DNA from 2 places in the Arthrobacter sp. NPDC055138 genome. Region 1 is predicted to be linked to the other one. Evidence: predicted binding sites of a transcription regulator. Region 1 holds the regulator's gene; the other holds the start of a gene.
What was found. Region 1 encodes LexA, which represses DNA repair genes until DNA is damaged. Its sites were predicted from a motif close to TCGAACANNTGTTCGA; they were not measured.

Region 1 (7,464 bases):
CCTGCTGCGCTGTTCAGCCTCGGCGAGGACGCCGTCCCGCATCCGGCTCCCGCCGGCGGAGGGGCGTCCAGCGGGGCCGCGGGTGCATTGGGCAAGGAGGTCGTGCGGCTGCGCGAATGGGCGCAGGAGACCGAGACCGGCGATCGCGATGAACTGGTGCCCGGGGTCAGCGATCGCGCGTGGCGACAGGTCTCCGTGGGATCGATGGAATGCCTCGGCGCGCAAAAATGTCCCCTCGCCGCCGAGTGCTTCAGCGAACTGGCGCGCGGACATGCTGCCGAGGCGGACATCGTGATCACCAACCACGCCATGCTCGCCATCAACGCCTTTGAGGGCGTGGCCGTGCTTCCGGACTACGACGTGGTGGTGATTGACGAAGCCCACGAATTGCAGGACCGCGTCACCAGCGCCGTGGCGGGGCAGCTGTCGGCTGCCATGGTCCGCACTGCGGCTTCGACCGCGCGCAAGCACACCGGGATCAGCGTGGAGCCGCTGAACTCGGCTGCCGGCGCCCTGGAGGACGTACTGGAGCCGTTGCCGAGCGGATTGTTGGCCTCCGGCCTGCGCGAGGAGCAGGAGTTGGTCCTCGCGCAGCTGCGGGAGGCGGCCCGCGCAGCGCTATCCGATTCCAAGCCCGAGGGGTCCGCGGCGGCAGACGGCGGGAGGCAGATGGCCCGATCCCGTCTTTCCTCGGTGCTGGAGATGGCCGAACGGCTGCTTTCGGCGGCAGATTCCCGCGAGGTCATTTGGGCGACCCGTCCCAGCACCTTCGGCGAGACCGGCGACTATATCGCCAACGACGACCAGCCGGCTACGCTCAACGTCGCCCCGTTGTCTGTTGCCTCCAGGCTGCGTGAAGGGCTCTTCGACGAACATACGGTGGTGCTGACCTCCGCCACGCTGTCGGTGGGGGGCACCTTCGACGCCGTTGCCGGTTCGCTCGGATTGTTGGGGGCCGGTGCCCCAGCGTACTCAAGCGCCGACGTGGGCAGTCCCTTCGATTACCCCCGCCAGGGTGTGCTGTATGTGGCATCGCATCTGCCCAAGCCGGGCCGTGGCACCAGCAGCGAGCAGCTCGACGAACTCGAGGAGCTGCTGCGCGCCTCACGCGGCGGGGCCCTCGGATTGTTCTCCTCGCGTCGCGCGGCAGAAGAAGCTGCCGCCGAAATGCGTCAGCGCACCGAACTGACCATCCTGTGCCAGGGCGAATCATCAATGGGGGCGCTGGTCCGCCAATTCGCCGATGAACCGGACACCTGCCTGTTCGGCACGATGACTCTGTGGCAGGGAGTCGATGTTCCGGGCGAGGCATGCCGGTTGGTGGTCATCGACCGAATTCCGTTCCCGCGGCCGGACGACCCGCTGACCACTGCCCGGACCCGGTCGGTAGCTCAGGCCGGCGGCAATGGTTTCATGACGGTCTCGGCCACCCACGCAGCAGTGCGGCTGGCCCAGGGCGCTGGCCGCTTGATTCGCGCATCCAATGACAAGGGGGTTGTGGCCGTGTTGGATTCCCGTCTGGCCACCGCCCGCTACGGAAATTTCCTCCGCAGTGCCCTGCCGCCGTTTTGGAGCACGAAGGATGGCGCCATCGCCCGCCAGGTCCTGGAGCGGCTGGCGGCCGCCGCCGCCTGAACCGGCGGCCGCCAGAACCATCCGGGTCCGCCGCCGAATGGGCAGGCTGCATCGGCTGAAGGAGCGGTGGCGGAGCAGTCAGAGCGCCCGCATCACGGAGACAACCTTGCCCATGATGGTTGCGTGGTCGCCCAGAATCGGTTCATAGCGCGTGTTCTGCGGCAGCAACCAGGTGTGCCCGTCTCGCTGCCGGAAGGTTTTTACCGTTGCCTCTTCGTCGAGCAGCGCCGCAACAATGTCGCCGTTCTCTGCGGTGTGCTGCTGCCGAACCACCACCCAGTCGCCATCGCAAATGGCAGCATCGATCATCGAATCGCCGGAAACCTTCAGCATGAACAACTCGCCGTGCCCCACCAGCTGCCGGGGCAGCGGCATGACGTCCTCGACCGCCTGGTCTGCCAGGATCGGTCCGCCGGCGGCGATCCGTCCCACCAGCGGCACCATGGCCGTATCGGATGACGTGGTGAGTTCGGCCACCGCGACGCCACTGGAGCTGCGCAGCTGCTGCGGCTCGTCCACGCCCACGATTTCCACGCCGCCCTGTTCAAGCGTCAGCGGAGTGAGGATCTCCATGGCCCGGGGACGCTTCGGGTCCCGCCGGATGTAGCCCATCTTCTCCAGTTGGGCCAGTTGATGGGTGACGCTGGACAGGCTTGCCAAGCCGACGAGGTCGCCGATCTCGCGCATCGACGGCGGGTACCCGTGGGCAATAACGGAGCGCTGGATGGTTTCCAGGATCTTCTTTTGCCGCGGCGTCAGGCTGCGTCCGACCTTGACAGGGCGGCCTCGTCGCCGCGCTCCGGCAGTGGTGGTGGTCTCTTCGGACATATCCGGCCCCGGTCTTCCCATGATGGTCCAGGTGCCGGGTCTGGCTGATGCGGAACCGGCACTCGGATTGCTGTCTCGACTGTTTTGTCAGTGGCGGCTGATGCACTGCAATTCACAGCCGCTCATGCCATCAACGCTAGGCGAGGCGGTGAGGAATTTCAAACATTTGTTCGACTGAGTCTCGACAATAGTCGATCACCAGTGCTAAAACTGTAGAAGACGCATTCGAAGATGCGTTCGAATGCGGTGGTTCGATGATCGAAACCAGTCGAAATAGATCGAAATCGGAAAGGTGGCACCATGTCCGCCCAGCTCGCACCGCAGTCCGCAGACTTCCGCGCCAACGCCCCCCTCCGGCTTACCCGCCGGGGCCGTTTGCTGCTGATTGGCCTGCCGCTCATGCTTGCCGCGGCCGTCGCGCTCACCCTGGTCGGCTTCTTCACCGCACCGGCAATGGCCGCTGCCGGAGGGTTGGGGCCGGGGCCGGCCGTTACCGTCACTGTCGGCAGCGGCCAGACGCTCTGGGATGTGGCGGTGCTGTCCGCCCCCGACCGCAACCCGCATGATGTCATCTTCGAGATCGCGCAATTGAACGGCCTGGACGGGGACATCGTCCATTCCGGCCAGCAGTTGCTGGTGCCGTCAGCGCATTGAGGCAACCGTAATATGAGCCGCTTCGGCCCGCCCGATTCCTGCCCCGGGCGGGCCGAAGCTTAAGCTGGATCGGTGAGTGAGCAGTTAGAACGCCTGAACCGTCTGCCGTTGCGGGGTAATCTCCGGGGCCTGGAGCCATATGGTGCCCCCCAATTGGACGTGCCCATCCTGCTGAATGTCAACGAAAACACCCACGGCTTGCCGGAGACGGTGCATCAAGCCATCGTCTCGGCCGTCAGCGCCGCAGCGGCCGGTTTGAACAGGTATCCGGACCGCGAGTTTACCGAGCTTCGGACGGCGCTGTCCCTCTATCTGGGACACGGCCTCACGGCAGAGAACATCTGGGCGGCCAACGGTTCGAATGAAGTGCTGCAGCAAATCCTTCAGGCCTTCGGCGGGCCGGGCCGGACCTTGTTGAGCTTCCCGCCCACGTATTCCATGTACCCGCTGCTGGCCAGCGGGACGGACACCGAGTATGTTGCGGTGCCGCGCGGAGCGGACTTTGCGATCTCCGCGGAAGCGGTTGCCGCTGCCGTCGCAGAATCCGCAGCCAACGTCGTCGTCCTGTGTTCCCCGAACAACCCGACGGGCACCGCGCTGGGCCTTGACGTCGTCGAGGCCGCCTACGAAGCGGGAGAGGCATCCAACGCCATAGTGATCGTGGATGAGGCCTACGCCGAATTCGCCCACGCCGGCACGCCGAGCGCGCTGACGCTGCTGCCCGGCCGGGAGCGGTTGATCGTCTCCCGCACCATGAGCAAGGCTTTCGCCCTTGCCGGTGCCCGAGTGGGGTACCTTGCCGCCGCGCCGCAGGTTGCCGACGCCCTGCGCTTGGTCCGCCTGCCCTACCACCTGTCCGCGATCACCCAGGCGACGGCGCTGGCCGCACTGGAAAATGCGGACGCGCTGCTCGCCAATGTTGAGGACATCAAGACCCAACGGGACCGCATTGTCGACGGACTGACCGAACTCGGTTTGAAGCCGGCACCGTCGGACTCCAACTTCGTGTTCTTCGGCGGCCTGGACGACCCGCACGCGGTGTGGCAGGGGCTTCTGGAAGCCGGCGTGCTGATCCGCGACGTCGGGATTCCCGGACACCTGCGGGTGACGGCGGGCACTGAGGCCGAGACCACAGCCTTCCTCGAAGGCATCAAGGCCCTGATGTCGAGCCGAGTCTCCTAAACTGTAGTAAGAGCGCACCGGCCTGGCCGGTCAACCATTTTCGTCAAAGGACCCCCATGACCGTGGATACCACCACCGGACGTACCGCACGCCTCGAACGCATCACCAGCGAGTCGTCCGTGCTGGTTGAACTGGATCTCGACGGCACCGGCCGATCCGAGATCAGCACCACCGTGCCGTTCTACGACCACATGCTCACCGCACTGTCGAAGCACTCGCTGGTCGATCTGACCGTGAAGGCCACCGGCGACACACATATTGACGCCCACCACACGGTGGAAGATGTCGCCATCACGATCGGCGAGTGCTTGAAGCAGGCCCTGGGTAACAAGGCCGGGATCCGCAGGTTCGGCGAGGCAACGGTGCCGCTGGATGAGGCGCTGGCCCACGCCGTCGTCGACGTCTCCGGCCGTCCCTATCTGGTGCACTCAGGAGAACCGGCCGGCCAGGAATACCACCTGATCGGCGGGCACTTCACCGGGTCGCTGACGCGCCACGTTTTCGAAGCCATCACGCTGCACGCCCAGATCTGCCTGCACATGCGCGTACTGGGCGGCCGCGACCCGCACCACATCGTCGAGGCCCAGTTCAAGGCGTTCGCCCGGGCGCTGCGCGCCGCGGTCGAGTCCGATCCCCGGGTCGAGGGCATCCCCTCAACGAAGGGTGCCCTGTGACGGCTGGACCCAAGGTCACCGTACTGGACTACGGATCCGGGAATGTGCGCTCGGCGGTCCGGGCGCTGGAACACGTCGGTGCCGACGTCACGCTCAGCCATGCTTCCGAGGACGTGCTCAACGCCGACGGGCTGTTGGTCCCCGGCGTCGGAGCCTTCGCCACGGTCATGGAAGGACTGAAGTCTGTTGATGCCCTTCGCTGGATCGGACGCCGGGTGGCCGGCGGCCGGCCGGTGCTGGGCATTTGTGTGGGCCTCCAGGTCATGTTCGAAGAGGGAGTAGAACACGGCGTCCGCACCCAGGGGATCGGGGAATGGCCCGGGGTCGTGGAAGCGCTGCCAGCCGAGGTGGTGCCGCACATGGGGTGGAACACCGTTGACGTGGCGGAGGGCAGCCGGTTGTTCGCCGGCATCGAAGACGAGCGGTTCTACTTTGTGCACTCCTACGGTGTGCAGCACTGGAACTTTGATGTCACCCAGCCGGCGATGGCGCCGCCCCGGGTGACCTGGTCCACGCATGGGGCCCCGTTCATCGCCGCCGTTGAAAACGGTCCGCTGAGTGCAACGCAATTCCATCCGGAGAAGTCCGGCGACGCCGGCGCGGAGTTGCTCCGCAACTGGCTGAAGACGCTGCGATAGCCGTGGGCAGCCTTCTCCTCATGGCCCTGGCCGGGCTCCTGGCCGGCGGTGCCATCTCGTTCCGGCAACAGCGGCTGCCCAAGTGGGCTTCCATCCTCTTCTGGATTTTGGCCGGATTGGCCCTGCTGGCGGCCTACCTGCTCACCCTCGGTCCGACCGAGTAACCACCCACAGCCCGCGCAGCTGACGGCGCAGAAAGCGGAATCACTATGACGAACCAAACGCCCATCCTCGAACTCCTGCCCGCAGTCGACGTAGCAGATGGCCAGGCAGTCCGGCTGGTTCAGGGTGAAGCCGGCAGCGAGACCGGCTACGGCGACCCGCTGGAAGCCGCCATGGCGTGGCAGAACGACGGGGCCGAGTGGGTGCACCTCGTGGATCTCGACGCGGCTTTCGGTCGAGGCAACAACACAGAGGTGCTGCGCCGGGTCGCGGACGAGCTGAAGATCAAGGTGGAGCTCTCCGGCGGCATCCGCGATGATGAGTCTTTGGAACGGGCCCTGGAGTTTGGTGCCGCCCGCGTCAACCTGGGCACCGCCGCTCTGGAAAACCCGGAGTGGACCGCGCGGGCCATTGAACGGCACGGCGACGCCATCGCCGTCGGTCTTGATGTCCGCGGCACCACGCTTGCGGCCCGCGGCTGGACGAAGGAAGGCGGCGACATCTGGGACGTCCTGTCGCGGCTCGAAGATGCCGGTTGTGCCCGGTACGTGGTGACCGACGTGACCAAAGACGGAACACTGCGCGGACCGAACCTCGACCTGCTGCGGCAGATGTGCGAGCGGACCGACAAGCCGGTGGTGGCCTCCGGCGGTATTTCCAGCCTGGATGACCTGCGGGCCCTGCGTGAACTGGTTCCGACCGGAGTCGAAGGAGCCATTGTCGGCAAGGCCCTCTACGCGGGCAAGTTCACCCTGCCCGAAGCCCTCGACGTCGCCGGACGGCGCTGAGGTAACAGCGTGGCTAAGAAGGAGCTGCCAGCCCACATCGCCGCGGCACTCGCGGGCGCGGGCGGTGCGGGGGATTCGGCGGGCCAAAGCTGGGCCGGACGGGACCTGAGCGGCGAAGGAAATCCGCTGCACCAGTTCGATCACGACGACGGCAGCACCGACCCGGCCTATGAAGCGGCGCTCCAATGGCTGGCCGCCGGCACCGGCGGAGAAGCGGAAGTGGTGGCCGCCCTGGCCAACGCCCGCGTTTTCGTCCCCATTGTGGCCACGCTCGGAGAAGAGGCGGAGGGCAGCGGCGGCCTGACAGCGGATAAACAGGCCGACATGGCCTTGGTGACCCTGCAAGCCCCGGACGGGCGCCGTGCGTTGCCCGCGTTCAGCAATGCCGCCGCTCTCGAAGCCTGGCATCCCGAAGCCAGGCCAGTTGCCGTCTATGCTCCGCGGGCGGCGTTGGCGGCAGTGTCCGAAGACGCAGAATTGATGGTCATGGATCCGGGCGCCGCGCTGACCTTCGTGGTCCGGCGCCCGGCCGTGTGGGCGTTGGCCAAGCAGCACGAATGGGTGCCCTCCTACCGCGATCCGGCGATGCTGGACTGGGTGGCCGAAGCGACCGACGCCGAAGAAGCGGTCACGGCTGCTTCGGTCGAGCCCGGTGCCGGCATCGCGGTGCGGACGGCCGATGGCTCGGTGGTGGCAGGCGGTGGCCACGGTCCGGAGCTTCGCTTGGTGCTGCAGGTGCGTGACGGCCTGGGCCGCCAGGAGTTGGCCGCCATGGCGGGACGGATTCAAGGGCGGCTACAGGCGCGGCAGGAATTTGCAGAGCGGGTGGATTCGCTGGAGTTGAAGTTCATCCGCTGAGCATCGTGCGGCTCCACCCGCAACAAAGGCACTACAGACAAGAAC
Region 2 (7,464 bases), on a different contig from region 1:
AAGAAACTTTTCCAGCTCTTGCAGGAAGGCGTTTTCGCCCATCCGGGCAGCCATGACGTATTCCTCCTTGTCTCCGTCGGGGGCCCGGCCCTCGGCGTACGGCTGGGTCAGGGCGGCCTTGTCCGACCACGGCGACTTCTTCGTAAGACCGCCGATGACCAGGTCAAGTTCGCCGCGTTCCAGTTGCCCCATCAGCGACTCCTCGCCGGCGGCTGTCCACTCGATCGTTGCTCCGCGGCCGGCGGCGAATTGCCGTACCAGGTCTGCCTCCCGGCCCGCGGGGTCCTGCCCCGTGTGGACTGCCGTCCAAGGCGGGTTGTGCGAGACGCCCACTCTGAGGGTCCCGTTGCTGATCCGGTCCAGCGTTCCTTCCGGATCCGCAGGCAGCTGTAGGCCACAGGAACACATCAGCAGCATGACCAGCACCGCCAAGGCCGCCTTCGAAAAATTGTTCAGCATACTTAGCACCATAGCCAAGTTGTGGATTCTTGCCGGGCGTACCGAGGCTTCGCTCGGGACCGTCCGACGGCGGTGCGCCCACGACGCGTTGATTTCGTTGGGAACGACTCGCCGGACGGGCGGCGAGGCGGCCTGGGTGTTCGCGAAGGGCGATCACCCGCGGCGGGCGGACCGCCGGGGGCCGGATCACTGCCTGGCGGCGGCGGGACTGACCGGCAGCCGCCGCTTCACGGCGTTCGGATGATCCGCCGTTTCCCTGCCTCGGCGATCGCGGCCGTCCGGTTCTCCACGCCGAGCTTCGCGTAGATGTGGACCAGGTGGGTCTTGACCGTTGCCTCGGAGATGAACAACTGCCGGGCAATGGCGCGGTTGCCCATCCCGGTGGCCAGCAGCTCCAGCAGTTCCACCTCGCGCGCGCTCAGGGCCGGCTGCGGGCTGCGGATCCTACCCATCAGGCGGGCGGCAACCTCCGGCGCCAGCGCGGTGCGGCCGGCCGCGGCCGCCAGCACCGCCTCGCGGATCTGCTCCGGCGGGGCGTCCTTGAGCATGTAGCCGCTGGCGCCGGCCTCCACCGCCGCCAGGATGTCCGCGTCGGTGTCATAGGTGGTCAGGATCAGCACCGGCGGCACCGTCTTCCCCTCGGCGGCGCGCCCAGCGATCCGGGCCGTGGCGGCCACGCCGTCCATCCCGGTTCCCATTTGCAGGTCCATCAGGACCAGATCCACCGGTTCGCGCAGGGCGTCCAGCCGGTCCAGTTCGCGCAGGGCGGCCGCGCCGTCCGACGCCTCGGCGGAAACCGAGATGCCGTCGAAGTCCGCCAGCATGGCGCGAAGGCCGGCGCGGACCACCGGATGGTCATCCACCAGCAGGACACTGATCCCGTTCACGGCCGCTCCTCCCGGCCTGAGACGGGCAGCGGCAGGCGGACAGCCACCACGGTGCCCTCCCCCGGGGCCGATTCAACCGCCATTGTCCCGCCGAGCGCGGCGGCACGCTCCGCGAGCGAGCGCAGCCCGAACCCGGTGCCGTCCTCCCGCGGACCGGCGGCCGAGGGGTCGAAGCCGGCCCCGTCGTCGTAAATATCCACGGTGACCGCGTCCGCCAAAAAACCCAAAGTAACGACGGCGGTGCTGGCCCCCGCGTGTTCCAGCACGTTGGCCAAGCTCGCCTGGCAGGCCCGCAGCAGCAGCACCTCGCAGGCCGACGGCAGCGGGACCGGCCCGCCGTCCAGCGCAAAGCGGCAGCGCAGCGGGCGGCCGGACCCGGCGGCCTGGCTTTCCGTCGCCGCGCACAACCGCTGCAGGCTGGGCACCAGCGCGCTGGCAATACCGCCGGGCTGCGGGCTGGGTTGCGGGTTGGGTTGCGCGCCGGGTTGAGTGTCGGGACGCGCGTCGGGTCGAGTGTCGGGCTGCGGGCCGGGCTGCGCGTCGAGCTCCGGGCCGGGTTGCAGGCCGGGCTGGGCGTCGGAACGGACGTCGAGCTGCTGGGGGTCGAGCTGGGGAGAGGACAGGCCACGGACAAACCGCCGGGCCTCCGCCAGGTTGTCGGCCGCGGTGGACTGCACCAGCCGGATCCGTTCCGCCGCGGTCTCCGGCTGCCCCGCGTCCAGCGCGCTGGCGGCACCGCGGGACAGCAGCACAATGCTGGAGAGGCCCTGGGCCAGCGTGTCGTGGATTTCGCTGGCCAGCCGGCCGCGCTCGGCCAGCACGCCGGCTTCATGCTGGGACCTGGCCAGTTCCGCGCGGGTCCGGTGCAGTTCCGCCAGGGCCAGGCGCTGGTTCCGCGCATCCAGATAGAGCGCCCGGTAGGCCATGCCCATGAACACCGCGAAGACCGCCCCGACCATCGGTCCAATCAGCATGGCCGCTTCCAGACTGCCGGCGTGCCACCACTGGGAGGCGATCACCAGGCCGGTGAGGACGGCGACGGCGACCACGGCATGTGCGGTGCGCAGGATGTGCAGGTGGAGGAAAAAGAGCGGGAAGGCCAGCCAGACGAAGTTCCCGCTCAGCAGCACCAGGCAGGCCCACAGCAGCGTGACCAAGGCCAGCCACCACGGGGCATAACGCTCGAGGTCCCGGCCGGTTCCTGCAGCGCTGCGGCGTTTCTCCCAGACCGTGCCGGCCACGTACACCCCCGCCAGCAGCACGCCCAGGGCGGCGGCCAGATAACTCGCCGGACTGGCCGGATCGGCGGCCAGCGTCGCGACGATCGCGATGCCGAGCAGGCCGGCAAAGCCAACGTGCAGGCCCACGCGCAGGATCCGGAGTACCAGTTGGCCGGCTGGGGCGGCTTCCTCCCGCAGCGCCTCCGCTGCGGTCGCCTCCGCCGTGGTGGCCTCCGCCGTTCCGGTGCGGCCGTTCCCGTTCCGCGCTGCGCCGGTTCGGTCTTGCGGACGGGGCTGGGCAGGCATGGTCCTCAGCGTACCGAGGTTCAAAACCGCGGGCATCAACCGATCGGTTGACCGGCAGCTCAACCGACCGCCGGCCGCGGATCAACCACCCACTCGATGTGCGCGCACGCCCTGCGCGGGACGCTGGAACAAGCCCGGAAAACGGGGCACTCAAGCAATGAAAGTAGGACCAATCGTGTTCCTGGCACTTCGGGATATCCGGTTCGCAAAGGGCCGCTTCCTCCTCATGGGCACCGTAGTGGCCCTGATTACGTTGCTGCTGGTGATGCTGTCCGGGCTGACCGCCGGGCTGGGAAACCAGTCCGTGTCCGCCATCCGGCAGCTGGGTTCGGACGGCAAAGCCAACGCCGTCGTCTTCGGCTCGGCCGCCGGCAATGACCCCGCCGCGTCGTTCACGGAGTCTCAGATCAGCCACGAGCAGTTGCACGCCTGGCAGCAGGCGCCCGGAGTGGAAGGTGCGGAGGCGCTCGGCATCAGCCAGAGCCGGTTGAGCGCGACCGGCAGCACCAACGTGGCGGTCTTCGGCGTCGAGCCCGGCAGCGCGCTGGCGCCCGCACCCGTGACCGACAACTCCCTGGTGCTGAGCCGGACCGCGGCCGACGACCTGGGCGCGGTAGTGGGCGACACAGTGCAGCTGGCCGGACGGGAGCTGGAGGTCTCGGACGTCGTCGACGACCAGTGGTATTCCCACACGCCGGTGGTGTGGACCTCGCTGGCCAAGTGGCAGCAGGTGGCCCACATCAACGACGCCGGTGCCGCCGACGGCCCGATCGCCACCGCGGTTGCCGCCCGACTTTCCGACGGCGATCCGTCCGGGGCGGCCGCTGCGGCCGCCAACCAGGAAGCCGGCACCATCACCACCTCGGTCACCGGAGCCTTCCAGGCGTTGGGCTCCTACCAGAGCGAAAACGGATCGCTGATGCTGATGCAGGGCTTTCTCTACGGCATTTCCGCCTTGGTGATCGTGGCCTTCCTGACCGTCTGGACCATTCAGCGGACGCGGGACATCGCCGTGCTCAAAGCCATGGGCAGCTCCGACTCCTACCTGCTCCGCGACGCGCTGACGCAGGCACTGGTGGTCCTGGCCGCCGGCGCCGCAGTCGGCGGCGGCGCCGGAGTGCTGGGCGGAGTCTTTGCTTCCCAAGCCGCGCCCTTCCTGCTGACCCCGGCCAGCACCCTGCTGCCGATCGCCGGAATCGTGGTCCTCGGCATGGCCGGTGCCGTGCTGGCGGTCCGCCGGGTGACGCGGGTGGACCCGTTGACGGCACTGGGCGGCAGCTGACAATTCCCGGCCTTCATTCAGGCGCTCCGTAGCGCAACTGCCTGCACGCGCTCCGTAGCGAAACTGCCTGCAACAGCCTCCGCGGCTTTCAGGCCCGGACCCCCACTCCCCGAAGGAACAACCCCATGACACACGCACTCAGTCTCCTCAACGTCACGCTTGATTACCCCGACGGCGACGGCACCACCAAGGCCCTGGACCAGGTGGACCTGCAGGTTCCCGCCGGCACCCTGACGTCGTTGGCCGGTCCGTCCGGTTCCGGGAAGTCCTCCCTGCTGGCGGTCGCCGCCACGCTCATCCGGCCCACCGCCGGCGTCGTGTTGGTGGACGGCGTGGATGCCACGGCCCTGGGCCTGAAGGAGTCGGCCGAACTGCGCCGGCAGAAGGTGGGGATTGTCTTCCAGCAGCCCAACCTGCTGGCCTCGCTGACCGCACTGGAACAACTCCAGATCGGCGCCCACCTGCGCGGCGGGAAACCGCGGGACGCCCGCTCCCGCGGCTTGGAGCTGCTGGACATCGTTGGGCTGTCCGGTGCGGCCCACCGCCGCCCGCACCAGCTCTCCGGCGGGCAGCGCCAGCGGGTCAACATCGCGCGGGCGCTGATGGGCAGCCCGCGGGTACTGCTGGTCGATGAGCCGACGGCGGCGCTGGACCACGAGCGCTCCCAGTCCGTGGTGCGGTTGCTGGTCCAGATCACCCGGGAATTCGACGTTGCCACCGTCATGGTCACCCACGACACCGAGTTCATTCCGCTCACCGATGCCGTGGCCACCATGCGCGACGGCCGGCTCTCGGCGCCACGGAGCACCGTCACCGCCGCGTAGGCCAGCGCTGCGACCTGAGCACTGCGCGACGTGCTGGGCTCCGCACGCCCTGAGACATCGCTGCAACTTGAGGACGGCACACCCTCAGTCAGCGCCGCGCCCTGCGCCGACGTTGACTCCCGGAGCGCAGCGCGGCGACCGAGCGTTTGTGGCTTGCGGCGTCCCACTATCCCTACACAATGGGCTGATTCGCTGGTGGGTCGAATGTGTGTGCGAATAAAATTGGGGTATGGCGCTTGCACCGTTGGACCGCACCGGGGAGATGGAGGAATCTCTCTCCGGAGTGCGCGCCCTGCTGCAGGACGTCGCCGCATGCTTCACCGCCGAATCAGGGTCGCTGAGCAGACGGGAACTGGCCAACACGGTGGCTGCCGTCGAGGACGTTTCGAAAATTGTGGAGTTCCTGCAGGCCGTAGGAGCCCAGGCGGTGGAGCGTGCGGACATCGCCGCGAACGGGGAAACCGCGGCCAGGCCCGGTGCCTTTGCGGACGCGCCTGATGCGGCCGGTGCGGCAGGGTGGGCGGACCCGGCTGCCTCTATCGTCGGTCCCGGAAACAACGCCGGCGGCGCTCTCGACAACGTCGAAAGCCTTGAGTCAGCGGGGTCGGGCGGCGCGGGTCCGAAACAGCAGCAGGGCCGGCGTAAGACCGAGTTCCGGAACAACGCGGAGTATTTGCGCTCCCGGCTGGGGATCGGCATCGTTGAAGCGCGGCGACGGCTGCGGGTCGGAGCCGTGGTGACCGCGCCGGTGCGGTTCGACGGTGAACCGAGCGCTCCGGCGCTGCCGATGCTGGCCGAGGCAATGTCCGCCGGCGAAATCAGCTCAAACGCCGCGGCCCTGGTCACCGATTCAATCGCCCGTGCCCGCCACGCCGCCGATCCCACGGCACTGGAGGCGATGGAAGCGTCGCTGATCCGGCAGGCCGCCGAGACCGATACGGACACGCTGGCGATGGTCGCGAAGACCTGGGAGACAGCTGTCGACCAGGACGGTGCCGAGCCCTCGGACGAGGAACTGCGGTCCCGGCAGGGCATGTTCTACCGCGGACGCCGGCGCGGCTTGCACCAGTTCGTCATCAACACCACCGACGACCAGTACGAAGCCCTCGCGACTGTGATGAACAGCGCCGCGAACCCACGCATCCAATCCGACGCCATCGAAACCGCCGCCAACAGCCCGCACGGCAACGGAACCACGGTCTCCGGCATGATCGGCTTGAGTGGCAACGACGATCCCGCTGGACCCAGCGATGCCCGCGACGCAGGAACCCGGGATGACGGATCTGGCATCCCGGCAGTTGGAAGGGAAGATGCCAGCCACACCGAGACGGGTTCTGCATCGTCCCCTCGCCGGCGAGCAGAAGGTGGCGACCCTGTGGAAGCAGAGTCACCCCGCGGAGCGGTGGACACGGCCGTCGTTGCGGGAATGGATGACTTCACCAGGGCGCAAAAGCTGCTGGCCGGCCTGGTCGGTGCCTGCCGGATCGCCCTGAACACCGATAAGCTCCCGGACTCCGGCGGACACCGCACCCAAGTCATGGTCACTACCGGCTACGAACAGCTGGCCGGATTGCTCTCTGGCGGCGGCAACGCCGTGTTCAACGGCCCGATCTCGGCCAAAACCGCGCGCCGAATGGCCTGCGACGCCGACATCATCCCCGCAATCCTCGGCACCAAAGGCGAAGTCCTGGACCTGGGCCGATCACAACGGTTCTTCAACCGCGCGATCCGCCGGGCACTGCTCATCCGGGACAAAGGCTGCGCCTTCCCGGGATGCACCATGCCCGCGTTCTGGACCGAAGCGCACCACATCGTGCCTTGGTGGGCCGGCGGCCGCACTGACGTCAACAACGGAGTCTGTCTCTGCGGCCTCCACCACGACCTGATCGAGCAAGGCAACTGGGAAATCAACGTCCTCGACGGCATCCCGTGGTTCACCCCGCCCGCCTACATCGACCCCCACCGCAGACTGCTACGAAACACGTACTGGCAAACCCACATCCCACCCCGACCGCTGGCAAGCAGACAATGAAACGTGGACTCGCGTGCGCTCTGGGCAGCGGGACGATTAGCCCGCTGATGCCGGCACGAACGTGGCTGCCGAATCGATGCGGCTCGCCGCCAAGGGGGCATCCGAACCATGTTCCGAATCCGCCCCGGCTAGAAGCGCCGAGAACGGCTTTACCTGCCCTGGCTGCACCACTCCAGGAGGCGCTCCACCGGCCACGTAGTGATGATCCGTTCGGCGGGGACGCCGTTTTTGGCGGCCCGTTCCGCACCATAGTGGAGAAAATCCAGCTGGCCGGGCGCGTGGGCGTCGCTGTCGATGCTGAACAGGCAGCCGGCGTCGAGCGCCAACTGGATCAGTTCATCCGGCGGGTCCTGCCGCTCCGGCCGGGAGTTGATTTCGACGGCGACGCCGTTCTCGGCGCAGGCGGCAAAGATCCGCTCGGCGTCGAATTCGGATTGCGGCCGGGTTCCCCGCG

Region 2: ACWF5H_RS01105 (DUF222 domain-containing protein) is a predicted target of LexA. The motif match lies at 5,179-5,194, and genes of this name have one in related genera.

What each region holds. Positions count from the first base shown of each region.
Region 1 is NZ_JBSGTH010000006.1:29,578-37,041, reverse strand. Features, by position in the region: gene ACWF5H_RS15105 (ATP-dependent DNA helicase) at 1-1,635, shown strand, start outside; gene lexA (transcriptional repressor LexA) at 1,714-2,463, opposite strand; gene ACWF5H_RS15095 (LysM peptidoglycan-binding domain-containing protein) at 2,764-3,117, shown strand; gene ACWF5H_RS15090 (histidinol-phosphate transaminase) at 3,190-4,299, shown strand; gene hisB (imidazoleglycerol-phosphate dehydratase HisB) at 4,356-4,973, shown strand; gene hisH (imidazole glycerol phosphate synthase subunit HisH) at 4,970-5,611, shown strand; gene ACWF5H_RS15075 (hypothetical protein) at 5,614-5,775, shown strand; gene priA (bifunctional 1-(5-phosphoribosyl)-5-((5-phosphoribosylamino)methylideneamino)imidazole-4-carboxamide isomerase/phosphoribosylanthranilate isomerase PriA) at 5,821-6,561, shown strand; gene ACWF5H_RS15065 (SseB family protein) at 6,571-7,419, shown strand.
Region 2 is NZ_JBSGTH010000001.1:226,371-233,834, reverse strand. Features, by position in the region: gene ACWF5H_RS01130 (transporter substrate-binding domain-containing protein) at 1-459, opposite strand, end outside; gene ACWF5H_RS01125 (response regulator) at 687-1,346, opposite strand; gene ACWF5H_RS01120 (histidine kinase) at 1,343-2,872, opposite strand; gene ACWF5H_RS01115 (ABC transporter permease) at 3,048-4,154, shown strand; gene ACWF5H_RS01110 (ABC transporter ATP-binding protein) at 4,280-4,978, shown strand; gene ACWF5H_RS01105 (DUF222 domain-containing protein) at 5,208-7,010, shown strand; gene ACWF5H_RS01100 (PHP domain-containing protein) at 7,160-7,464, opposite strand, start outside.